Regions from separate parts of the Methylococcus sp. EFPC2 genome, predicted to be linked through region 3. Evidence: riboswitches for the same ligand, from Rfam matches in the RefSeq annotation. Region 3 holds a riboswitch; each other region holds the start of a gene.

Region 1 (5,613 bases), 430 kb from region 3:
CGGCAGCACCTTGGTGACGACGAGCCCCTGGAGTTCGTTGGCGGCGAGCGGCTGCCAGTGATCGCCCCGGTCGGCGCTAAACAGCAGGCCGTCAAGCGGACCGCCGAGTTTTTTGAAGCTGCTCGTGCGGGCGAGGCCGGCATAGAGCGTCTCGTGGTCGAGCGGACTGATCGCCAGCGACCCGATAGACAGCGACTGCATCTCGTCGGTCAGCGGCTCCCAGTTCTGAATCTGCAGCTCGACTCGGCGATTCTCGGCGGAGTGGCCGCTGCCGTCGTTTTTCGCGATCGGGCGCGTCTCGCCGTAGGCGACGACGTTCAGGCGGCTGGGGTCGATGTGCCGAATGTCGACGAGATAGTTGCGCACGTTGGTCGCACGCGTCAGCGACAAGGTCTCGTTGTCGGCCGCCAGGCCGCTGGAATCGGTATGGCCGCCGATCTCGACGGTCAGCGTCGGGTGCTGCTCGAGGAAATTGGCGAAGGCATTCAGCGTGTTCTTGTCGGCGAGGTCGAGGGTCGCGCTGTTCAGATCGAACAGCACCTCGGTGCCGCCGCTGTTGCGCCAAACCCCGCCGTTGGTCGTGCCGATGTAGGTCGTGAAGCGGTCCGCCGGGTCGACCACGATTGCCTGGATCGCGCCGGCCACCGGGTCCCACAGCAATGGCGTCGCAAGGCCCGTGGCATAGGGCCGGGGGCCTTGTTCGACCCATTGCGGCGAATTGGCGCTGAAAAACACCTGGCCGCTGAATCCGGCGGCATTGAGCGAACCGCCGCCGAGGTAGGCGCGCTCGACGCTGTCGAGCACGATCGTGTCGAGCGCAGTGTCGGTGAGGACCAGCGAACCCGAGCCGGCGAAGCGCAACGAATCGGTGTCGCCGGCGCCGGCGTTCACCGTATAGACCACGCCCGGGCTCAGTTCGGCGAGCGTGATATCGTCGTCCCCAGCTCCGGCCGCTATCGTCACCGGCGCCGTGAAGTCGGTATCGAGCGCCTGCACGACGATCGTGTCGTCGCCGTCGAGCGATTGGATCGTCAGCGAGGTAATGCTCGCCGCGGCGGTGAAGATAATGTCCTCGGCCGTATCGACACTGACCGCGAAGCGGCCGTCATCGGTCGCGCCCTGATCGAGCAGCGTGATGCGGTCGGACGAGCCCGCCGGCAATGCGGGCAGAAACAGCGTCTTGGCGCCGCCAGTCGCGTCTATGATGGGCTCGAAGCCGGTATAGCTCAGCGAGTCCGAGTCCCGAGCGATGGTGCCGGAATCCACGCCTGTCGCGACGAAGCTCACGTTGGCAAAAATGCCGTCGCTCAGTTCAATCAGGTCGTAACCGCCTTCGCCGCCATCGACGTATCCGCTCAGCTCACCCGCCGCCTGGAAGACGAAGGTATCCTGATTGTCGGCTGCGCCTGCGAGATTTTCGATACCGGCGAAGGCCACGTTGCCGACGGTTCCCGAGCCTTCGCCCGAAATCTGCCAGGTGGAGTCGGCCGCCGGTCCTTCCAGGGTGTCGTTGCCGGCACCGCCGTCGACGTCCACCGCACCATTCCAGCCATCGACGGCGAACGCGTTGTCCCCTGCCCCGCCCAGCAGAGAAAGGTTCTCGAAGCCGAACAGGTCGAAGGATTTGTCGCCGACGGCGAGGATGGTGCCGGACAAGTTGAAGCTCTCGTCGGCCCATGCCGAAGCGATCAGCGTGTCTGCGCCCGGGCCATCATCGAGCAGGGAGATATTGAGCGATTGCAGGCTTTGCAGATCGAGGCGCAAGGTGTCGGGAGAGGCGCTGCCGGCTATGGTCAGACCGTCGTCCGCCGCCGTGGCCGCGACCGAAGACAGGACTTGGCTCTGGGCGTCGACCAACTGGTACACGTTCGCGAGTTGATCGAAGCGCAGCGTCACATCCTGCGCGCCTCCACTGGCGAGGTCCGGCGCCAGATCCGCGGACAAGAGCATGCGCGGCTCCAGCGCTTCGAACATCACGCGTCCGGAACTGGCAGTGTCGTGCCTTGCACCGCCCGGCAGGGACATGGCCTTGCGTATGCGTCCCCACCAACTCGCGCTGCGATCAGCTGCCTTGGCGTTGGATAAATCGCGACGAATTTGCTCGAATGGATAGGCCATGACACATCTCCCGAATGAAACCACGTCCGGCCGCCCCGCCGGAATGCGCAGATTGAATTTGTTCTTCTGACCTCCCCTAAACCCGTCTCCTAAAACGCAAAAAGCCGGGTTTACGCATCTCCGATGAACTGAAGATGGCAACCCGGCTATCTTTGAAGTCGTTGAAACTCTTGGCTGCTGAACCGTCAACCCGAAAGGACGTCATCGCCTTTCAGTGGTCCGACGCTCCTGCCGGCAGAGCAACGAAGTTCAAAGATCCGTAGCTTTCCGTCCCTGCCTCGCGACAGGTTTGGCAGACTCACTGTAACGTTCTCCAAATACGAATCAGCATCGAGAAACTCGTGCGGGGCACATAAATATGCTTACTCAAAAACAAAGTCAATGGGCATTTTCATAGGCATTTATCGCACCATCCCACGAACGATAAGGAACCAAAGGCGCTACACGTATTCCGAGGCTTAGGGGGCACTGACGCAGGTGTGCGACTGCCGGCGCGTCCTGATATTTCGTTACAATGCGCGAAGCTCATTTGCCCTCCATCCGACTAGGCATGCCGCCATGAAATCCGTCGTCAGCGTGTTTGTCCGTCTCCTTCTGCTCGTCTGTCTGGCGGCCGCCCCTGCCCTGGCGGCCGAAAAGTCGGTGCGATTTTCCAGCCAGGTCGATGCGGGCAAATGGACCGGCGTCCGGTTCAGCAACCTCAATCGCGACGCCACCCTCCACGTCGTTCTCGAAATCAACGGCCGCGTGGGCGTCATGCTCCTGAGCGCTGAAGAATACCGCGAATATGCGCGCGTACAGACCACCCGAACAGCCTTGTTTCAGGCCCAGGTCAGCGACAAGACGGACTTTTCCATCGTCGCGCCGCGCAGCGGTGATTACTACCTCGTGGTAGACAACCGTCAGGGCGAGGCACCACGCTCGTTTACCCTCGACGCCAAGGCCTCCCTGGATACCCCGGCTATCCCTCGGCGCGAGGAATCGGGGGATGAAAAGGGCGCGCAAGCCGGCGCCAGGCTTACCGAGGCCTTCGCGCGCCTGACCGAAAACCTGCGCAAGGCCTTCGTGTTTGATGACCTAAACATCAACCTGGTGCGCTGCAACCGCGCCAACGCCTATGGCAGCCGCGACCAGGTTTATTTATGCCTGGAGTACGTCAAACAAGTCTCCGATGCGTTGGCGGATAAATCGAAGCTGAACGACCTCGTGCTGTTCATACTGATGCACGAAATCAGCCATGTGCTCTTCACGCAGTGGAAATACCCCTTCAACGACAATGAAGAACTCGTCGACGAATTTGCCACGGTGCTGCTCCTGCTCTTCAACAAGCGTGCGACCGTGGAAACCCAGGCCGATTTCTTCGCCACCCTGCCGCCCGAACCCGAAGTCCGCCAGCAGCTAAGCGGCGACGTGCATCATCCGCTGTCGGTGCAGCGTTCGCGCAACCTGCGCCGCTGGCTTTCCGAGCCGGGCCTGGTGGGAAAATGGCTGCCTTTCCTGATTCCCCACATGCAAACGCCCTTCCTGACGATGCTCAAGGAAAAAAAACCTGCCTGGCTCGCGAAGGATCTCATCGAGCGGGAACTCGCCGGCCGCCAGGCGCCTGCCGGCCCTAATTAGCCCGGGCTTGTCCGTGCCGCGGCCACGGAAAACCGCCTTCCCATTGCGCACCCCGTCGAGCTTCCTCCTGCCGAGCCCCAAGAGTGGGCTGTGTCATCCGCCTGCCTGATTATCAGGAGCTCCATTCGCTCTGAACCGCGCCGCCACAGTACGGTAAAGCAAAGCCGTTGCCAGTATCGCTCCGCAGCTGAGCAAGACCAACAAAACCGCCTTCCAGAAGACGTAATCCACCAGTGCCCTGGCATTTTCTTGGGTTTTCCGGGCCAAGGCGTCCAGTTGCGCGATCCGGTCGGATTCCAGGCTTTGGGTCAGGGAATCCAGCAGCCTGCCCAGTTGCTGCGCCGTGGCCCCGATTTCGGCGGCCGCCTCGGTATACTCGCGTATCCGGAACGGCTCCGAACCCGGCTCCCGGGGGCCCGAGGCGAACTTTTCCAGCACATCCTGGAAATTTTTGAGGGTACCGCTGGCGGCATCGGCCATTTGCGTGCCGGTGGCCATGGCCTGCCGGGCTTCGGTAGACAGGACGGTCAGGCCCAGAACCTCGGACTGGAGAACCCGGAGGATTTCTTCCCGCTCCTTCCCGATCACGGAAGGCAATCGCTCCGCGACACGGCTGATTCGATCTCCGGCTACCGCAAGCTGGCTGGTAGTGCCGAGCCATTGCTGGATTTCCGGCAGTTTCGCGGTGCTGAGCGTCAGCACCTCGGTTTCCCAGCGGATCAGCCTGGGCATGCGTTGAGCCAGGAACAGCGCTCGCTCACCCAAAAGTCTCGTCTCGGCCAGTTCACGGGTGGCCGGATCGAGGCCGGCCAGGGGATCGACGTTGAGCAGGTTGAAAACGCTGACAAACATCCCTTCCTTGGGCCGATTGGCTTTGGCCACTTCGGCCGCAAATCCCAGCGGGCGCACCGTACGCAACGCCTTGATATCGGGATGCTCCCTATGCCAAGTCGCGATGGCATCACGCAGTTCGGCCAATTGCTCGGGCCGCAGGGCGCCCGAAGCGATTTTCCAAATTTCGGCCTCCGCCGCCCGACTGACCTGCAGCAGAGGCAAAGCGGAAGCACCGTATTCCTTCGGCACCCAAATATCTTCCACGGTCATGCGGACCAGGTCGATCAGAACCACCATGTCCAGAAGGTTGGCAAAGGTATTCTGTCCCGTGGCGACCTCCAGCACATCGCCGGTATGCGTGAGCCTAAGGGTCTGCAGTTCCATGGGATCAAGACCCTCTCCATCGCGGTGCAACTGCCCCGTCGCGGTCCGGACGTCGTCGAGATAATTGTCGGCAAATCGTAGCAAGCGCGCCTGCAACTCGACCGGATCGACCGCCTTGCCGTCCTGGGTCCGCGGTAAAATGCTCGCGATCGCCTTGTCGGGAAGCTCGAAGGTGTTCTTAACCAGCCCACAACCAGCGAGGACTCCGCAGAGCAGCAGACTCAGCAGCAAACGCGTCCCGTATGACGACGCCTGTTCGCCCCTGATGCCCGCGCCGGAACAGATCGATTGCCGAAGCACTTTCATGTCACTGCCTACGCCATGGCGAGCGGGACGAAATCCGCCTTTGGCCGCCGCGGCTATTAACGGGTTACGGCGCTCGCGCCACCCCTGCCGATGAAAACACTCGCGCCACAAGCTGCTTCCCTCCCCCTCCCTAACCAGAAACCTTCGACCGAAGGTCGCTCCATATCTCCTTCTCCAATCGCAAAGCGTCGCTTTAGTCGCTTGGGAGAAGGTGGCCCGAAGGGCCTGATGAGAGAAGGTGCGCGGGACTCGACTGCCTTGTATGGCAGTCGCTCCCGTGAACGCTCGGTTCCAGGGCCACAATCCGCGGGCCATGGGGCATGGGTGGCCTCTCCCGGAGGGAGGGGGAAA
Region 2 (5,613 bases), 1.2 Mb from region 3:
GGTTCGGCGGGAGCGAAACCGACCGGGCGATGGCCCGCAGCTCGTCCAGGCGGGCGCTGGACAGCTATCGCGCCGACCCGCAGCAAAGCACCGACAGTGCTCCGCGACGGCCGTCGAGCTGGAGCTCCGGTTCCGGCCGTTACGGTGGCTGGGGCGCGCGTACGCCGTCTTACGGCGATACGGCCGGCGACTACCGTCTGCGCGGCTGGAGCATGCCGCCGGCTTACGCACGATCGGCGGGCGAACGCTTCGGCCCTTGGAGCGCGGTGTTGTTGTGGGGGCTGCTGGATACCCTGTCGCGCCCCGGCCACGCGGAATTTTTCCATCACCACTATGACGATCCGGGTTACCGCGCCTGGCGCACCGAAGCCGACGAGCAGGCCCGGAACAACCCGGAACTGGGCCAAAAGCTACACGACCTCGATAGCCACCTCGCCGCCCTGGAGGGGCAGCCCCGCAATCCGGGCTATCTGCCGCCGGATGTCGACCAACCCGAGGAGTCGTCGTCCTTTCCCGCTTTACTGTTGATCGCCGTCTGCGTGCTGGTCGTTTACCTCGGCTGGCGCTATCTGTCCGGCGACATTGCCAAGGGCAAGAAAACCATGCTCGGTCACTCGCAACGTACGCCTTACCGTCCCAAATGGTTCCGTGTCGGCATGACCGTGCCGGTGGATCCTTCGCTATTCATCCTCGCCGAGTCCTGCACCTCGGTTCGGTCACCGGAAGCCGCTACCGCCAGCGGCCTGATATCGGTAAGCAGTTTGGGGGTCGCGCTCAGTGACGGGCTGAGCTGGCATCGCCTTTACCTCTCCGCGACGAGTTTTTTCCAGGTGCATCTGGACGAACAAGGGAATCCGGACGAGTGCCGGTATTTTTCCCTGCTGGACGAAATCACCCCCGCCGACCAGGACGAGTGGGGATTCTGGCTGGATCGCACCGAAGGCATGATAGGCTGGCCGGAATTCCAGACCAAGGACGGCAAAATCTATCAACGCGTCTGGACGCCGGGCGGCGGGCAACGGTCCGCGCCGCGCGAAATCGACGAAATCGTGGAGACCGCCGAGGGCAGCCGGAACCGCCGCCAACAGGCCATGCTGTATGCCCGCGAAACCGGCGCGACCGCTCCCGCGCCGAAAACCGAATATCTGCTGGCGTCCGCCATCGAGCAGGACGGTGCCGCCTGGGTGGCGATCCATGTCGGCATCGACGTCAGTATCAGTGCCCTGCAACTGAGCTAAAACCATCGTTCTCTAGTATGGAGTTCCCGCCGTGACCGAAACTTTTTCCACCCTCTGGCAGACGCTCGGCAGCGGCCTGCCCATCCTCTTCCTGCATTTATTCACCACCGCCGCGCTGCTGATTCTGGGCGTCGGCTGTTACGCCGCACTCACCCCGTTCCGCGAGCGCGAGCTGATCGCCCGCGGCAACAAGGCCGCCGGCCTGGTGCTGGGCGGCTCGCTGATCGCCGTCGCCATACCGCTGGCAGCTACGCTGGCGACCAGCAACATATGGCTGGACATCGTCTTGTGGGGCACGGTGGCGGTCCTAATCCAGTTGACCGCGTTCATCGCATTCGCCGCCGTGTTCCGTAATTTCCGCGTGGCCATAGAAGAAGACAATGTCGCCGCCGCGTCGGTGCTGGTCGGCGTGCAACTCGCCATCGCCCTGCTCAACGCCGGCGCCATGGCCGGCTGAATCCCCGCTTTCGTCATAATGTAAGGAGAAACGCATGTTCAATTTCGTCCGCAATCTCATCGGCGTGAAGGCCGACCACGCTGTACAGGCCGGCATCGAAGCGCTGGTGCGCTGGGATCCGAAAGGCGCGACCGAGGCCGAGCTACGCACCATGGAGCAGCACCTCGACGAACTGGGCCTGGAAGTCGCCGAGGCGCGCGCGGGCTACGACCGCGAAAAGAAGGAGGCCGATGCGATCAAGACCCTGCTCGACCAGCGCATCGCGGCCGCCGAGTTGCTGCAGAACCAGCTCACCGCCGAAGCCGACCCGGCGCGCAAGGCGCAGATCGAAAAGAGTCTGGCCACGCTGCTCGATCTGCTGGAGCAGATGACGCCGGAGGTCGAGCGCGAAGCCGCCGAGGCCGTGGATGCCCAGGATTTCCTGGCTTTGCTGGAAAAAACCTATGCCGATGCCGGCGCCAAGCTGAAAGAGGCGAGGGGCCAGCTCGAACAGGCCGAGCGCGACATGAAGCGCGCCGAACAGCAACGCGATCTCGCCGAGCGCCAGGCGGAAGCCGCCCGCCGCGCCGCCGGACTGAGCAGCACCACCAATAGCCTGAACGTGGCCTTGAAAGCGATGAAGGAATCCGCCTCCCATGATCTGGCCAAGGCGGAAGCGGCCGGCGCCAAGGCGAGGCTGCTGGCACCGACCCGCCCCGAGCAGGACGATGCCAACATCGCCGCCGCGCTGAATGCCGTCAGCGGCGCCCTGCCGCCCGCGCAATCGGTCTCCGATCGGCTCGCCCGCCTCAAGACGCTGCAGAAATAGGGCTTCCCGGCGGCCGTCACGCGATCCTCACCGGAATGTCACGCGCTTGTCACACGGGTGAGCGATCGTGCACCCGTCACAGCGAGTGTGCATGACGAGCCGAAGCCGGGAGGTACAAGGTGAGGAATAATCTGGGGTTTTTGCTGTTTCTGGCCGTAGCTGCCAGTTTTTCCGATCTCGATGTGGGCGCCATAACACGGCCCGTCGCCCAATCGTTGGCCGATGCCGGCGACTGGGTCACATCGCAGTCCACGCCGGCACTCCGCTAGGGTGCCGCACCATACGGCTGGCGGCGTCCCCCGGCGAGACGCTGCCGCCTCCCGCGATGGCTCGGCCGGAGTCCGTTTCGGCCCATAGTCATCAAATCACAACATTCTCTTTTCACAATAAACCGTTGGGCGACGGGTGCGCGGTCCTGTGCCGCTGATCCCGGGCCAAGCGGTCCGCGCCGCCCGCAATTCTCGCCTTGACCTTATCTTATGCGGCCCTATGGCCGATGCAGAGATTGCCATGCAAGAGCTATCCGACATACACATCATCCGCCGCTACGACGAAGAGCTCTACGACCTGCACAGCCGGGTCATGGAATTGGGAGCCCTGGTGGTGAAGCAATTATGCGCGATCCTGGACGCACTCAAGGCCGAGGACGCCGAACTGGCCCGGCGGATCATGGCAACCGATCATCAGGCCAATCTCATGGCGGCCGATGCCGACACCCGCGTTTTTTCCCTGCTCGCCCGCCGTTGTCCGGTGGCCAGCGACCTGCGCCGCGTCATCGCCGCCGCCAAGGTGGTCAACGACCTGGAACGGGTCGGCGACGAAGTGGCCAAGGTCGCGCAATTCCTCGTACATGCCTGTCGGGAGACCGGCACGGATCCGCATCCCGGCATGCTGCGTGAAATCCGCGTCATGGGAAAGATGGCGGTCGGCTTGCTGCGGCAGTCCCTGCAGGTATTCGACGTGGAAGACGAGGAACTGGCGCGCCGGCATGAAAGGGAAAGCCGGGAAATGGACGGTGAATTCCAGTCCGCGCTGCGCAAGCTGATTACCTACGTCATGGAGGACGCCCGCAACATCAGCAACGCCATCGAGATCGTGCTGGTGCTGAAGGCCCTGGAACGCATCGGCGATCACGCGCAGAAGATCGTCGACTACGTCGTGTTTCGCCGGGCAGGCGAAGACGCGCGGCTCGCCGAGTTGGCCGCGCCGGAGTGATGCTACCGCATGTGCATATCCGACCCGTAAGGGGTGGTCGTTGTCATCAAACTTTCGTATTTCTGTAAACAAACCTTCACTGCGCTGAAAACTAGCGCCGTTAAAGTGGCTCTGCGTATGAGGAAAGAGAACTGGGCGCGGCAGCCGTACGCCGGGAAGCGTGCCGTAATCCAATGAGGGACAGAAAGAGGCTCAGGGAAGGCTGACACAGTAAAGCCACACCCGTCGCGAGGCGGGGCCGGAAAGCTACGGGTCTCCAGTCAGACAGCCGGGTTGCCAATCGATAGCGGGCATCCGGCAAACGCACTTCTAGGCGCCCATGTTCGGCCATCGAGCCGATGGGGCGATGGACTCAACCTTAAGAAACACTGATTTGGAGATAGTATGAAAGTTAAAGTTTTAGTGGCCGGCTTGGCCCTGGTAGCCGCTGGCAACGCCAACGCTTTGATCAACACCGGCTCCACCAGCTCTGGTGAGCTGTTCCTGAGCGTATTGGACCAGACCGCACAGGTTTCCTACTCGCAGGATTTGAACATCGATCTGTCCGGATTCCTCACCAACACCAGCGTCGGCGGATTCAATTCCAACGCTTCCTGGAGCGTAGCCCTGAGCCCGGCATGGAGCAGCTTTTTCAATGCCGCCAATGCCGGCAGCATCGTATACAACGTGGCCGCTACCGATCTGGACAACGGCAAGCTGAACAGTCTGGATCAGACCTACGGCTATCTGTCCTCGTTCAAGACGTCCAATCCGGCTCCGGTACCGGCAAACAACGTAGCCGTAGTTTCTACGCCTGGCCAGGAAATCGCTTCCAGAGCATTGATGTACAACGCCAATCCTGCTGACGCAGAGGCGTACACCCCCGCCGCCGCAGCCTATTACGGCAATACTTGGGGCAACACCTTCAACACCAAGGTACCGACAACGCAGAATAACGAAGGCCTCTTCAATCAGGTCCTGAATGCCGTATTCCACGGTCTGTCCTCGACCCTGGGCGTGGATCAGGACACCGGCGACTTCTTTGTGCAGGACCGCTTCGACGTGCTTCCGGGCCAGTTCCAACTGACCGCGAGCGAGCTGAAATATACCGTAGCGCCTACCGCCGCCGTGCCGGTACCCGCTGCCGCCTGGTTGTTCGGCGCCGCGCTGACCACTCTGGTGGGTGCCAACCGCCGGCGCCGCGTACTCCCCGTCTAAGCGCTTCAATGGCGTGACTGAGCGCTTCTCTCCCTGTTTGCCGGGATAGAGGCGCTGTCGGAGCCCGGCCTATCGTCATAGGCCGGGCTTTTTATTGGCTATGTCTACGGTAAAGGTTGAAACGGGCTCTGTGCGAATTGCGCATGGTCTACGCTCCCCTCCCCGAGGAAGGCATAGGTATCTACACAAGTCCCTCTCCCTTTGGGAGAGGGATTTAGGGTGAGGGCAAAGCGCCTAATTTTCATAGACTTTTTCGTAAGCGTTGAGCGCTCAGGCCCTCACCCCTGCCCCTCTCCCAAAAGGAGAGGGGTGAAAATCAATGCGTTGAGAAGATGTGTAGATGCCTATGCCCAGGAAGGGGGAGGGCCAGGGTGGGGGTTAAGCCTTGATCTGTGCGCTGACCTTCGACCTTGCTTCGTCGCCCGAGCATCCCCGCATCCCAGCCGTCCCCCTTGCGGGGGGGAGGGAGGAGCGAAGGCGTCAGTCGGCAAAGCATTATTGAAGCCGCTGCTGCGTGAAAGTCCGGTAGCAGACACGCGGTATGCCGAAAAGTCATTTCAGCGCTTAATGCACGCATAGCCTTTTTATTGGTGCGCCCGGCAGCGTGCCTCCTACCCGATCACGGGATGGAGTTCTGGTCGCGGAGTACGCTGGGGGTAACGGAAAAAGTCTTACGCTACCCGGATTGTCATGTAAGC
Region 3 (5,613 bases):
TCCACCTTGACGGCGTAATAGCTTGCGCCGCTGGTCAGGCCGCCGATGGCGGCGCCGTCGCTGGTGCCGACCAGATAGTCCAGCACTTGGCCGTCCACGAAGCCGTGCGGCTGAGCGAAGGCGAGGGTGTCGTTGGCCGCGTTGACCGCGGTGGCCGGATCCAGGCTCTTGAGCTCCCGCCGGCTCAGGGTCTGCGTGGCATCCGGGTCGGCCCGCGCGGCGTCCAGCTCGATGGTCGAACCCCGCGTCAACTGGATGTGATCCTTGTCGACCACGATCACCCGGTAGGCTTCGCCGCTCTCCAGTCCCAGGATCGAGTTCAGCGCCGTATCGGGCGCGCTCGGGTCCGCCGCCAGGTACAGCAGTTCCTGCCCCGGAGCCAGGCCATGATCGAGGATTTCTATCGTGTCCGTGGCGTAGTCGATATCGCTCAGCTTGAGATCCAGGGCCTTGGACTGGACCGCCTTGGCGGTGATCTTGCCGTCCACCACGGATTGAACGTCCGTCTTGTCGGTGCCGACCGCCACGCCTATGCTGCCGCTGCCATCGATGAAGACCGCCACGCCGGCATTGGCTCCGTTGGAAACCTCGCCGGTCGCGTTGACGTTGACCGTACCTTCGGCCGTGATCGTCACGCCCTGGCCGACGAGGGTCTTGGCGACGGTGATGGAATCGGTGATGGCAACGGCGACCCCGATGGCCTCGTTCGGGTTCTTGATGATCTTGGCCCCCTTGCTGCTTTTCGGGGCCGAGTTCAACACCGTGCTGGCCGCCACCTCGGCGGTCGTCGAACTGGTCGATTCGATGGTGACGTCGTTGCCGGCGGAAATCGTGGTCGTGCCGCTCACGTTGATCTGGGCCGAACCGTCCGCCTTGGCGTACCCTGCACTGTAGGGGGTGTATTCGATGGGATTTTTCTTGTAGCCGCCCTTCTTGCCGGGATCCATGCCACCGGCCGCCGAAGCCAAACTCTGCACGGTGGTATTGGACGTGATGCTCACATCGCCGCTGCTGACGATGCTGGCGTCCGTCAAATCGATCGAGGTATCGGCCGTCCGCGTAACCACCGAAACGGCCTGCAGCACGGGAGGAATGCCCAGCAGGGTCGCCACGTCGAAGAAATTAAATGCCGGCTGGAGCCCGTAGCTGTTGAACAGCGCGGCATCTTCCTCGAGGATGTTTTCGTCGGCGGCTTCCGCCTCGATGGTGACCGAGCTGCCTTCGATGGTGGCACCTGTGATCGAGACGGTAGCCGACTTCGACTGCACGCTGACCAGGGTTATGGGCAAAATCGCCGTCTGACTGGTCTTCTGGGCGGATACACTGATCTCCGCGCCCTTGATGAGCGCGCCCGCGGCGACCGTGATGCTCACGTCCGGCGTCGGGATGACGTCGATGGGCAAGGCGCCGGAGAGATCCTTGACCTCGACGGCCAGGCTGATGTCGCCGGCCAGATAAGTGCTGCCGACATCGACCTCGGCGAGTAATTGGGCATTGGCCCCGACGGATATAGCTTGGGCGGAAAAGTCGATCTTGCCCGAATCGCCTGCGGTATGACCGCCGGCATTGACGTTGCGGGTCGAGACCACGGCGTCGCCGTTCACCGTAATGGTTTCGGCAGCCGCGGTCAGATTGTGCCCTTCCAGGTCGATGTTGCCGGCAAACTTGATTTCGTCCGACCCATCCAGAAACCACGCATCGCTCTCGTAGCCGCCGTAGGCGTATACGTCGGCACCCACATCCAGATCGCGCACCGTCAGGGTATCGTTACCCAGGCCCAGGTAAACCTTGTAAACCTGGGCGCTATCGACCACGGCCCATGAGCGGGAATCGTCCGCCTTCCTGATCTCAAGCTGGCTGGCATCCTTCCTGTCCAGCACGAGATCATCATTTCCAAGACTGGCGACGAATACCTGGGTATTGGCATCCCCGACCCAAAAGCCGTTGAACGTGTCCAGCAAGTTCCTGATCTCGCTGATCGTTTGATCGGCTATGGCGCTGATGCCCGCGGCGGCGTCTGCCGCCCAGCCCTCCACCTGGGCGAAAAACTCGCTCACACCGCCGAACTCGTCCTGGAGTATGACCAGGGGATCGATATCGAGGCTGGAGTAGGTGAGCGTCTGGGTACCGTTGAGCAGCACGCTGCCGCTGTCCGGGCTGGTGGGACTGTAATCTACCGAGCTGTAGCCGTTGAGCGTGAGTGTATCCGTGCCTGCGCCGCCCGCAATGTCCAGCCCCCCGGCCCAGCCATTGATCGTGAAGGCGTTGTCGCCGCTGTCACCTTCCAGCTTGGCACTCTCGAATCCGCCGATCCCGAAGGCATCGCCACCTACGGTGAGGGAAGCGGCCGAGAGCGTTAAATCGGCGCCCGTCTGCGATGGTGGCGCCTTGGCGACCAGGCTGTCGTTGCCGCCGCCTGACAGGTTGATGCCGAGGGACGGCAGACTGAGGGCGTCCAAGGCGGTTCCCAGGCTGGCGATATCCAGCGTCAGGGTATCGTTACCTCCCGTGCCCGTGATCGTAACTCCGCCGCTGGCCGCGTCTGCCACCAGGTCACTGGAAATGACATTGTTGGCGGCATCGACCAGTTGGAAATTGGTGCCGGCCGCATCCAGGGTCAACGTCAATTCGCTCGCCGCTCCCTGACCGGCGCCGTAAGACAAGTCCGCCGACAACAACACGCGCGGCTCCAGCGTTTCGAACAGGAAAGACCTCGGCTCGGCTGCGCCCGTTGGACGCACTATCTTGGGGCCACCCCCTCCCAAAACAGACTTGGCTTTATCCCACCAGCGCAAAACCGGCTTCTGACTCTTGCGATGGGCGAGGTCTTTCTTGATCTGCTCGAATGGGTAGGCCATGGCTGGATACTCCTGTAAGAGCACTCGGGGCCGCTCATGTCGTCAGCGGAACTCGACGTGTTCTTGGCTTTCGAAAACGGAAGTCGGCGGGCACAAAAAAAGCCTGGCTGCTTCCCTCCACATATAGAGGTGGCAACCCGGCTTTCTTAATCCGCACGGAGGATACAAGATCGGCACGACTCCGAAGCGGATCGAGTGGCGACTATCAAACGCCTCGTTCCAGTTCGGCCACAGCGCGTTCTTCTTCGTCCCATTGCGTGGTAAGACCCGTGGCTTTCCGTCCCTGCCTCACGACAGGTTTGGCGAACGCTCCGAAATAGCCAAGGACAAAACCGCACACGCGAACCTGCCTGCATCCGATGTCCCCGTCCCCTGGCATGGCGAAAGAAAAACTTCCTACTCCGGCGCTGTGTAATGGCACCATAAGCAACCCCCGTTTGCAAGAATTCTTATCACTCGGTTTTGTCCCTTGAGCCGAAGTTTTCCTGCCCGATTTGCGCCCACGGAAACCCCGAATTCCGCCCGCCTTGCCTGGCTGGCCGCAGCTTTTCGTGCTAGGTTTCCACGCGCTCGGCTCCCTCCGCCCCGTTCAAGCTCTCATCCTCGAGGAACAATCGCTTATGGCTACGCAATTGCTGATATACGAAACCGCCGTTCCGGTCACCCAGACAAGACACGGGCAGTGGTCCGTAGACACAGCGGGCGGTTTCGCTTTCTGCCGCAAGGTGAACTCGGTGCCGCTGATGACGGTCGAGTTTCCTCGCACCGCGGCCGAATATCCCATCGTTTTTGCCGGCAATGGAGAACACGTGATGCCTGCCGTGATCCTCGGGCTGCGGGCCGGCGAGAACCTATTCCTGACCGAGCAAGGCGGCTGGGATGGCAAATACATCCCGGCCTTCGTGCGCCGCTATCCCTTCGTCTTCTCGAGCAGCAGCGACGGCACCACGTTTTCCCTGTGCATCGACGAGGCCTATGCGGGCTGCAATCAGGAAGGCCGAGGACAGCAGTTGTTCGACGACAACGGCAAGCCGACGAACTATGTGCAGGATGTGCTTCGCTTCCTTCAGGGGTATCAGGCCGAATTCCAGCGCACCCAGACGTTTTGCAAGAAACTCAAAGAACTGAACTTGCTCGAACCGATGCAGGCCCAGATCACTCTGGATTCAGGGCAGATCGTATCCCTCACCGGTTTCCTGGGCGTGAACAAGGACAGGCTGAAGGCACTCTCGGGCGACACCCTAGCCGATCTGGCGCAAGCCGACGAATTGGAGTGGGTGTTCCTGCATCTTCTATCCTTGCAGCATTTCGAAAGCCTGAAGGAACGCCTCGCCGGCACGGCCACCGGCGAAGCGCTGTCGGTCAAGAAAAAAGGCAACGGCGCATCGGGCGCGTAAGCGCTGCGTCATGAACGATGCGTTAAGCCGTTGTTGATGTAGTCGTAACGCGTCTGCGCGAAATCCAACTTGGCGCGATGCAGATTGCGCGGGGTGGCGAGCACGTCGACCACGGTGCGGGTCCCACCCGCAAGCCCTCCTCCGCCGCGACCCGCGGGATGTCTCATCTTGGCGGCAAACCTGCCGTTGGGGCACCTCAGTATGGATATCGGGTGAGCATTGCACAGTGAGCGCCGGCTTATGCTGAGAAGGTCTCCACGCCATGTCCGGATGGCGACGCATCACCGCCCGGATCGGGCCGAGGATGGAGGCCGCTTATAAGCGCTTCCAGCTCATCGATATAGTCCAGAAGTATTTTGTTGAGGTCGATGCAAGCGAGGATGGATTTTCGGGTTTCCCAGTCGACGGCCGGGTCGGCCGTGAGTTGGCGAGCCGAATTTTCGAGTGCGCTCAGCAATGGCCTGCCGTCGGGTGGTGGCGCGGCGGGGTGCTCGCACACGTGCTGCGCCAGGGAGAGCAGCCGCTCGCAGCAGGCGTTGTCGAGCCCCCGTTGCTGTTCCAGAAGCACTTCCGTCCGGGACCGGAAATTCCGTTCCCGATAATAATGGTGGCGCGCCTGCGTCACTCGCGCGACGCCGTGCACGGCGCCTATGATCAAATCCAGCGCGAGGATGCGCGCGGCGGCGTCCGGCCGGCCGGTGCCCGGTTCTAAGGCGGCGTGCTCCCGCAAACCCGCGGCTTTTTGCAGTTCGCCGTCTATGGCGCGCATCAGGTCGGGGTCCGAGCGGGTGTTGCCGACCCCCGCTGCGTCGAGCATGACGAAACGGCTCAGCATGCGCAGGCTAATGGCGAGGCGGTTCATCGCCAATTGCTCGGAGCGTTGCGGCCAGAGAGCATAATCGATGACGCCGATGATGATGATGCCGATGAGGATGCCGAACACACGGTCCCAGGCGATGTCCAGGTTGATCGCCGGCCCGTAGCCGGGCAGCACCGCGTTGGCGAACGAGAAACCGATTTGCGTGCCCACATAGGCGATGCGGGGGCTGCCCGATCCCACCCAGGCGGCGAGCCAGCACACCGGGGCGATGGCCAGCATGAAGCCGGCGACCGTTTCCAGCGCCGGTTGCAGCACGATGATGAACACGTAGGCCAGCAGGCCGCCCAATGTGGCGCCCAGGATGCGCAATAGCGAGATGCGGTAACTGGCACCCAGGCTCGGTTGAGCGACGATCACGCAGGTCAGAATGGCGGTGGCGATTTCCGGCCAATGCAGGGCCTGGACCAGAAACAGGCTGATCACGACGGCCATCGCGTACTTCATGCCGTAATGCAGCGAATCGATGTTGTCGAGCCAA
Region 4 (5,613 bases), 1.8 Mb from region 3:
GAAGTCATGAGCGGCGAAGAGATCAAGGCCATCATCCATGCGGGCTCCCGCGTATAGGCGCCCGACTTCCCTCGGCCTCAGGGCGACCGCTATCGCCCTGAGGCTGCGCCCATGCCCAACACGCGCCGCGTTCCGCTAGGCTTTTTTCTGCTCCCGGCTAACCATCCCAGCCCCGCCGATGCACTGGCGAACAACACCCATGCCCCCGGAAGCGGCACCACGGCGACCGGCGCGGTACGCACCGACCAAACGTAAGCCTTGCTGGTCTTGTCAAAGCCGAGCCCGCGGCGTCCGGTCGCGGTAGAAAAGACCTCCACATATTTCGCATTGGCCGGATACTCGGTGTCTCCCAGCCAGTAGAAGTCGCTCCGTACGTTCTGGAACAAATCGTAATTGGCCGCCCTCGCATGCGTGCTGGTGATGGGTCGGTCCGAACGTCCCCCGAGTTCATTGAAAAACAAATGCCGCAACTCGCTGCCCGGAGCGCCGGTTGAGAGTTCGTAGGTAGTCGGCAAGCGCCAGCCGGTCGCGCCATCGCCAAAACGGACATGGCTGTTGACGTAGGTCACGAAGGCTTGCGCCCCCCACCAGTTCATGGCGCCGGTCGTGGTATCGAAATCGGTAGCCGAGAGCCGGTAATTGCCCGGCCCGGCGTTATCGTAGGCATTGGGGGTATCGTGGACGACCCCACGTACGCCACTGATGACCCCACGGACGAGAGCCTCGGCACCGCCCGGATGCCGGTCGGCCAGCGTCTTGAAAAAGTTGGCGTCCTTGACCCAATAAACATTGAGGTCGTCGTCGTAGATCTGGCCGTTGCTGACGTCGATCAGCGCGGCCTGGGCGGAAGAAAGGGACAACAGGCTGACCGCGGCGATCAGTGGTAATCCGAACGCCTTGGGCGGGGTAAAGATACTCACAGGCATACTCCTGACCGGTAAGGCCTGACAGATGGGTTGGAGGAAGTTTCGAACCTTGCCCGCCATGAGTGGCGGACGTTCCCTACGTTCGGCAGAGGCAACCCGGCTGTCTTGTCATCCTAAGACCCTGAGCTTTCCGGCCCGGCTTCGCAGCCGGTGTGGCGCGCGGCATGTACCGCACCAAGATGGTACGCGAGCGTCCAGCATGCATGCAACAGGAAGGGGATACCGGGTATGAGATACCCGTTTTCGGCTCCTAAACGGCTCGCCGGCTCGGCGTGTGAAACAACCGGCCGGTCGCGTGCGTAAGGCTCAGATGTCGAAGAGTTTCAACACCTGGTTGATCTTGTCGCGGGCCTGATGCAGGACGTTGAGGGAGTGTTCGGGGGAGAGGGCGCCGTCCTTGAGCTTGCCGCAGGCGGGAATGGAATTGATGGCCGGCACCGCATTCATCCGCGCCGTTCCTATGCAGGCGTGCAGTTTGGACAGGATGACGATGTCGCTCAGGGTCAATTCGGGACCGCTGTCGTGAAACCACTCCTCCGCCAATAGCGGAATCTCGACCAGCTCCGTGGGAAAGTCCCAGCGCTCCAGCACATACGACCCGAGGGGCCCTCTCAGCCAGGGCAGAATGGTGGTGATGTCTTCCGGCGTCCAGTAGTCGCGCGGGAAGTTTTCGGCGAAGTAAAGCAAGGGAACGGTGCCGATGTCGCATAACAGACCGGCAAGCAAGGCCTCTTCCTGGTCGAAACGTCCGTTTTCCGCCGCGAGCACGTAACACAGGCCGGACAGGTAGATGCTCTGCTTCCATTCATCCCGCAGCAACTGGTTGATGAAGGGGTCCTTGCAGCGAAAAATCTGTTTCAGCGTGTAGCCGATGACCAGGCTTCGGGTCGCCCTCACACCCAGGCGCACCACGGCGTCCTGACAGGTGGTGATGGGTCTCGTCGGCAGATAGAGCGGACTGTTGGCCACACGCACCAGTTTCGCCGAGATAGCCGGATCGATCTGTATGATGCGCACCAGCTCTGCGATATCCATATGGCTCTCGACCGCCTTGCGCAACTTGAGCGCAACGTCGGGCAAGGTCGGCAACTGCAGTTCGTCGCCGTGGTAATGCTCGTAAAAGGCCTGGAACAACCGAATGGACCTGACTTCATCCGGGATGGATTCGTCCAGCAGCTCGACGACGGCCGGCTGAGACGACGAGATCCCGCCATGTCGGCTCATGAGCTTTGGCGATACCCGCAACACCTGCACGTCGGTCAAGGCGGTCGCGGTGGCGCTGTAGCGCCGGGCGCTGCACAGCGGGAACCTCGCCTTCGCCGTGCGGGCTTGGACCTCGTAGCGCTTGCCGTCGCCGAGTTCCATCAGCACCGTACCTTCCAACAGATAAAACAGGCTTTCCGAGGCGACATCGCGACGGAACAGCACGCTCCCCGGCCCGAAGACTTCTGAAAAGCGATCCGTGGCAAAAGCGGCCACTTCCTCCTCTCCCAGATTCCGGATGGGGAACAGCTGGCCGAGCATTTCCAGCGTCACCGGCACGGGCTTCAGCGTGGAAGGCACCGCCTGTGCGACGGGTTCGATCGCGGCCGCATCGCCCGAAGGCGCTTCCAGGTCCTCGCTCTTTTTGGAGCCGAAAATACGCGAAAACAAACTCATAGGACTAAGCCGCCTGCCTCAATTCCGTGATGACCGGGCACACATCATGACAACAGGGGCACGATGAGCAGGGCCACGATATTGATGATCTTGATCATCGGGTTGATGGCGGGGCCGGCGGTATCCTTATAGGGATCGCCCACGGTATCGCCCGTCACCGCGGCCTTGTGCGCCTCGGAGCCTTTGCCGCCGAAATGGCCATCTTCTATGTATTTCTTGGCGTTGTCCCAGGCGCCGCCACCGGTGGTCATGGAAATCGCCACGAACAGGCCGGTGATGATGGAGCCGATCAACACGCCGCCCAAGGCCTCCTTGCCCAGCACCAAGCCGACGATCAAGGGAATCGCGATGGGCAGCAGGGACGGCAGGATCATCTCGTGGATAGCGGCCTTGGTCAGCATGTCCACGGCCTTGGAATAATCCGGCTTGGCGGTGTAATTCATGATGCCGGGTATCTCCCGGAACTGACGGCGCACCTCGTTGACGATGCCGCCGGCCGCCCGGCCTACGGCTTCCATGGCCAGGGCGCCGAACAGATAAGGCACCAGTCCGCCGATGAACAGGCCGATGATGATCTTGTGGTTGGACAGATCGAAGGCGATGCCGCCGCCCAGGTTGTGGGTGTAGTCGGCGAACAGCACCAGCGCGGCCAATCCGGCGGAACCGATGGCATAGCCCTTGGTGACGGCCTTGGTGGTGTTGCCGACGGCGTCGAGCGGATCGGTGATATCGCGGATCGCATCGGGCAGATCGGCCATCTCGGCGATGCCGCCGGCGTTGTCGGTGATGGGGCCGTAAGCGTCGAGGGCGACGATCATGCCGGTCATCGACAGCATGGCGGTGGCGGCGATGGCAATGCCGTACAGACCGGCCAGGGCATGCGCGCCCCAGATGCTGGCACAGACCGCCAGCACGGGCAGGGCCGTGGATTTCATCGACACGGCCAGGCCGGCGATGATGTTGGTGCCGTGACCGGTGGTGGACGCCTGGGCGATCTGGCGCACCGGGCCGAATTCGGTGGCTGTGTAATATTCGGTGATCACGACCATCAGGGCGGTCAGGATCAGGCCGATCAGGGCGGAGAAATACAGGCTGTGCGCGCCTATGCTCTCGCCGCCGAAACTGACCCCGCCGCCGAACAGGACCAGGGTAATGGGATAAAAGGCCAGGGCCGCCAAGCCGCCGGACACGATGACGCCCTTGTAGAGTGCGGTCATGATCTTCTTGCCGGGCTCGACCTTGACGTAGTAGGAGCCGACGATGGAGGTGAGGATGGATATACCGCCGAGGATCAGCGGATAAACGATGGCGCGTCCTGAGCCTTCGGTGAGTATGCCGCCCAGCAGCATGGTGGCGACCAGGGTCACCGCATAGGTTTCGAACAGATCGGCCGCCATGCCGGCGCAGTCGCCCACGTTGTCGCCCACGTTATCGGCAATCACGGCCGGGTTGCGCGGATCGTCCTCGGGTATGCCGGCTTCGACCTTGCCCACCAGATCGGCTCCGACGTCCGCGCCCTTGGTGAAGATGCCGCCGCCGAGCCGGGCGAAGATGGAGATCAGCGAACCGCCGAAGGCCAGGCCGACCAGCGCATGCAGCGGGTCCTCGACATGCGCCGCCAACAGCAGCGTGTAATAGCCGGCGACGCCCAAAAGTCCCAAGCCCACCACCAGCAAGCCGGTGATGGCGCCGCCGCGGAAGGCCACTTCGAACGCCGCCGCCAAGCCGCCGCTCGCCGCCTGCGCCGTGCGACTATTGGCGCGCACCGAAATGTTCATGCCGATGTAGCCGGCCGCCCCCGAGAGCAAGGCACCGATGGCGAAACCGAAAGCCACCGGCCATCCGAGCAGGAAGCCGATGACGAAAAACAGCAATCCACCGACCAGACCGATGGTCTTGTATTGCCGATTCAGATAAGCCTGCGCGCCTTGCTGGATGGCCGCTGCGATCTCCACCATGCGGACATTGCCCGGCGGCTGGGCATTGATCCAGGCGATCGAGAGTATGCCGTAGATCAGGGCGGCGAGGGCTGCGGTGAAGGCAAAAGCCGTTCCGAAGTCGATGGCAAAGCCGATAAAAAAGAACTCGACCAGACCGAACAGGGCGATACGCTTGCATCGCTTGTCTTGCAGGACCTGGCTCAAGCCGGCTTTGACACAAGCAACCGTAGAGTTCGACATCACTATGCTCCTTTGTTGGTCTGGTTATGGGGCAGTTTCCGGGGCGGGACTCAGGGCGTAAAAGTAGTGGAAAGCCTCTTTTCGACCGCCGAATTTTTCAGGACAACGTAGTCGGGAAGACCGCCACGGTAAGGTGGATAATCCTCGCCTTCGATCAAGGGCTGCAGATAGGCCCGGCACACGGGCGTGATACCGAAGCCGTCCTCGCTGATGAACTCGCGCGGCATCTTCTTTTCCACGTTGGCGACGTCGGCCAGATCCGCGCTGCCGATTTCCCAACGATAAGGGCTATCGGAGGTACGCACCACCGTCGGCATGACCGCGTTGCGACCGCTCAAGGCCAGTTCGACCGCGGCCTTGCCGAGGGCGTAGGCCTGTTCCACGTCGGTCCTGGAGGCGATATGCCGGGCGGCGCGCTGGAGATAATCGGCCACCGCCCAATGGAAGCGGTGTCCCAGTTTGCTCTTGATCAAATTCGCCACCACCGGCGCAACGCCACCCAGCTGGGCGTGGCCGAAGGCGTCGCGGACGCCGGAGTCGGACAGGAATTTGCCGTCCGCAGCCTTGACGCCTTCGGAAACCACGACCGAACAATAGCCGTAGCGCCGTACCTTTTCGTCCACCTTGGCCAAAAAGCGCCCCGCATCGAAAGCCACCTCCGGAAACAGGATGACCAGGGGAATGTCGTGATTCTCGTCGGCAGCCAGGCCGCCGGCCGCGGCGATCCAGCCGGCATGGCGGCCCATCACTTCGATCACGAAGATCTTGGTGGAGGTGGCGCACATGGAGGCCACATCGAAGCTGGCCTCGCGGGTGGACACCGCGATGTATTTGGCCACCGAGCCGAA

Evidence for each region. Region 3 has a riboswitch for cyclic di-GMP ahead of JWZ97_RS05050 (LEPR-XLL domain-containing protein). Riboswitches for the same ligand answer to the same signal wherever they lie in the genome.
Region 1: another riboswitch for cyclic di-GMP. It lies ahead of JWZ97_RS03255 (OmpA family protein); the one in region 3 lies ahead of JWZ97_RS05050 (LEPR-XLL domain-containing protein).
Region 2: another riboswitch for cyclic di-GMP. It lies ahead of JWZ97_RS19125 (hypothetical protein); the one in region 3 lies ahead of JWZ97_RS05050 (LEPR-XLL domain-containing protein).
Region 4: another riboswitch for cyclic di-GMP. It lies ahead of JWZ97_RS12475 (DUF1566 domain-containing protein); the one in region 3 lies ahead of JWZ97_RS05050 (LEPR-XLL domain-containing protein).

The regions. Positions count from the first base shown of each region.
Region 1 is NZ_CP070491.1:730,879-736,491, reverse strand. Features, by position in the region: gene JWZ97_RS03255 (OmpA family protein) at 1-2,118, opposite strand, end outside; cyclic di-GMP riboswitch class I at 2,252-2,422, opposite strand; gene JWZ97_RS03250 (DUF4344 domain-containing metallopeptidase) at 2,677-3,738, shown strand; gene JWZ97_RS03245 (hypothetical protein) at 3,832-5,262, opposite strand.
Region 2 is NZ_CP070491.1:4,415,552-4,421,164, forward strand. Features, by position in the region: gene JWZ97_RS19105 (DUF2491 family protein) at 1-1,238, shown strand, start outside; gene JWZ97_RS19110 (DUF350 domain-containing protein) at 1,270-1,695, shown strand; gene JWZ97_RS19115 (hypothetical protein) at 1,730-2,503, shown strand; gene phoU (phosphate signaling complex protein PhoU) at 3,014-3,718, shown strand; cyclic di-GMP riboswitch class I at 3,924-3,999, shown strand; gene JWZ97_RS19125 (hypothetical protein) at 4,103-4,915, shown strand.
Region 3 is NZ_CP070491.1:1,165,141-1,170,753, reverse strand. Features, by position in the region: gene JWZ97_RS05050 (LEPR-XLL domain-containing protein) at 1-2,858, opposite strand, end outside; cyclic di-GMP riboswitch class I at 2,987-3,172, opposite strand; gene JWZ97_RS05045 (SapC family protein) at 3,479-4,255, shown strand; gene JWZ97_RS05040 (hypothetical protein) at 4,264-4,422, opposite strand; gene JWZ97_RS05035 (FUSC family protein) at 4,494-5,613, opposite strand, start outside.
Region 4 is NZ_CP070491.1:2,924,941-2,930,553, forward strand. Features, by position in the region: gene ftsH (ATP-dependent zinc metalloprotease FtsH) at 1-57, shown strand, start outside; gene JWZ97_RS12475 (DUF1566 domain-containing protein) at 90-920, opposite strand; cyclic di-GMP riboswitch class I at 1,014-1,093, opposite strand; gene JWZ97_RS12480 (HDOD domain-containing protein) at 1,233-2,585, opposite strand; gene JWZ97_RS12485 (sodium-translocating pyrophosphatase) at 2,630-4,765, opposite strand; gene JWZ97_RS12490 (6-phosphofructokinase) at 4,816-5,613, opposite strand, start outside.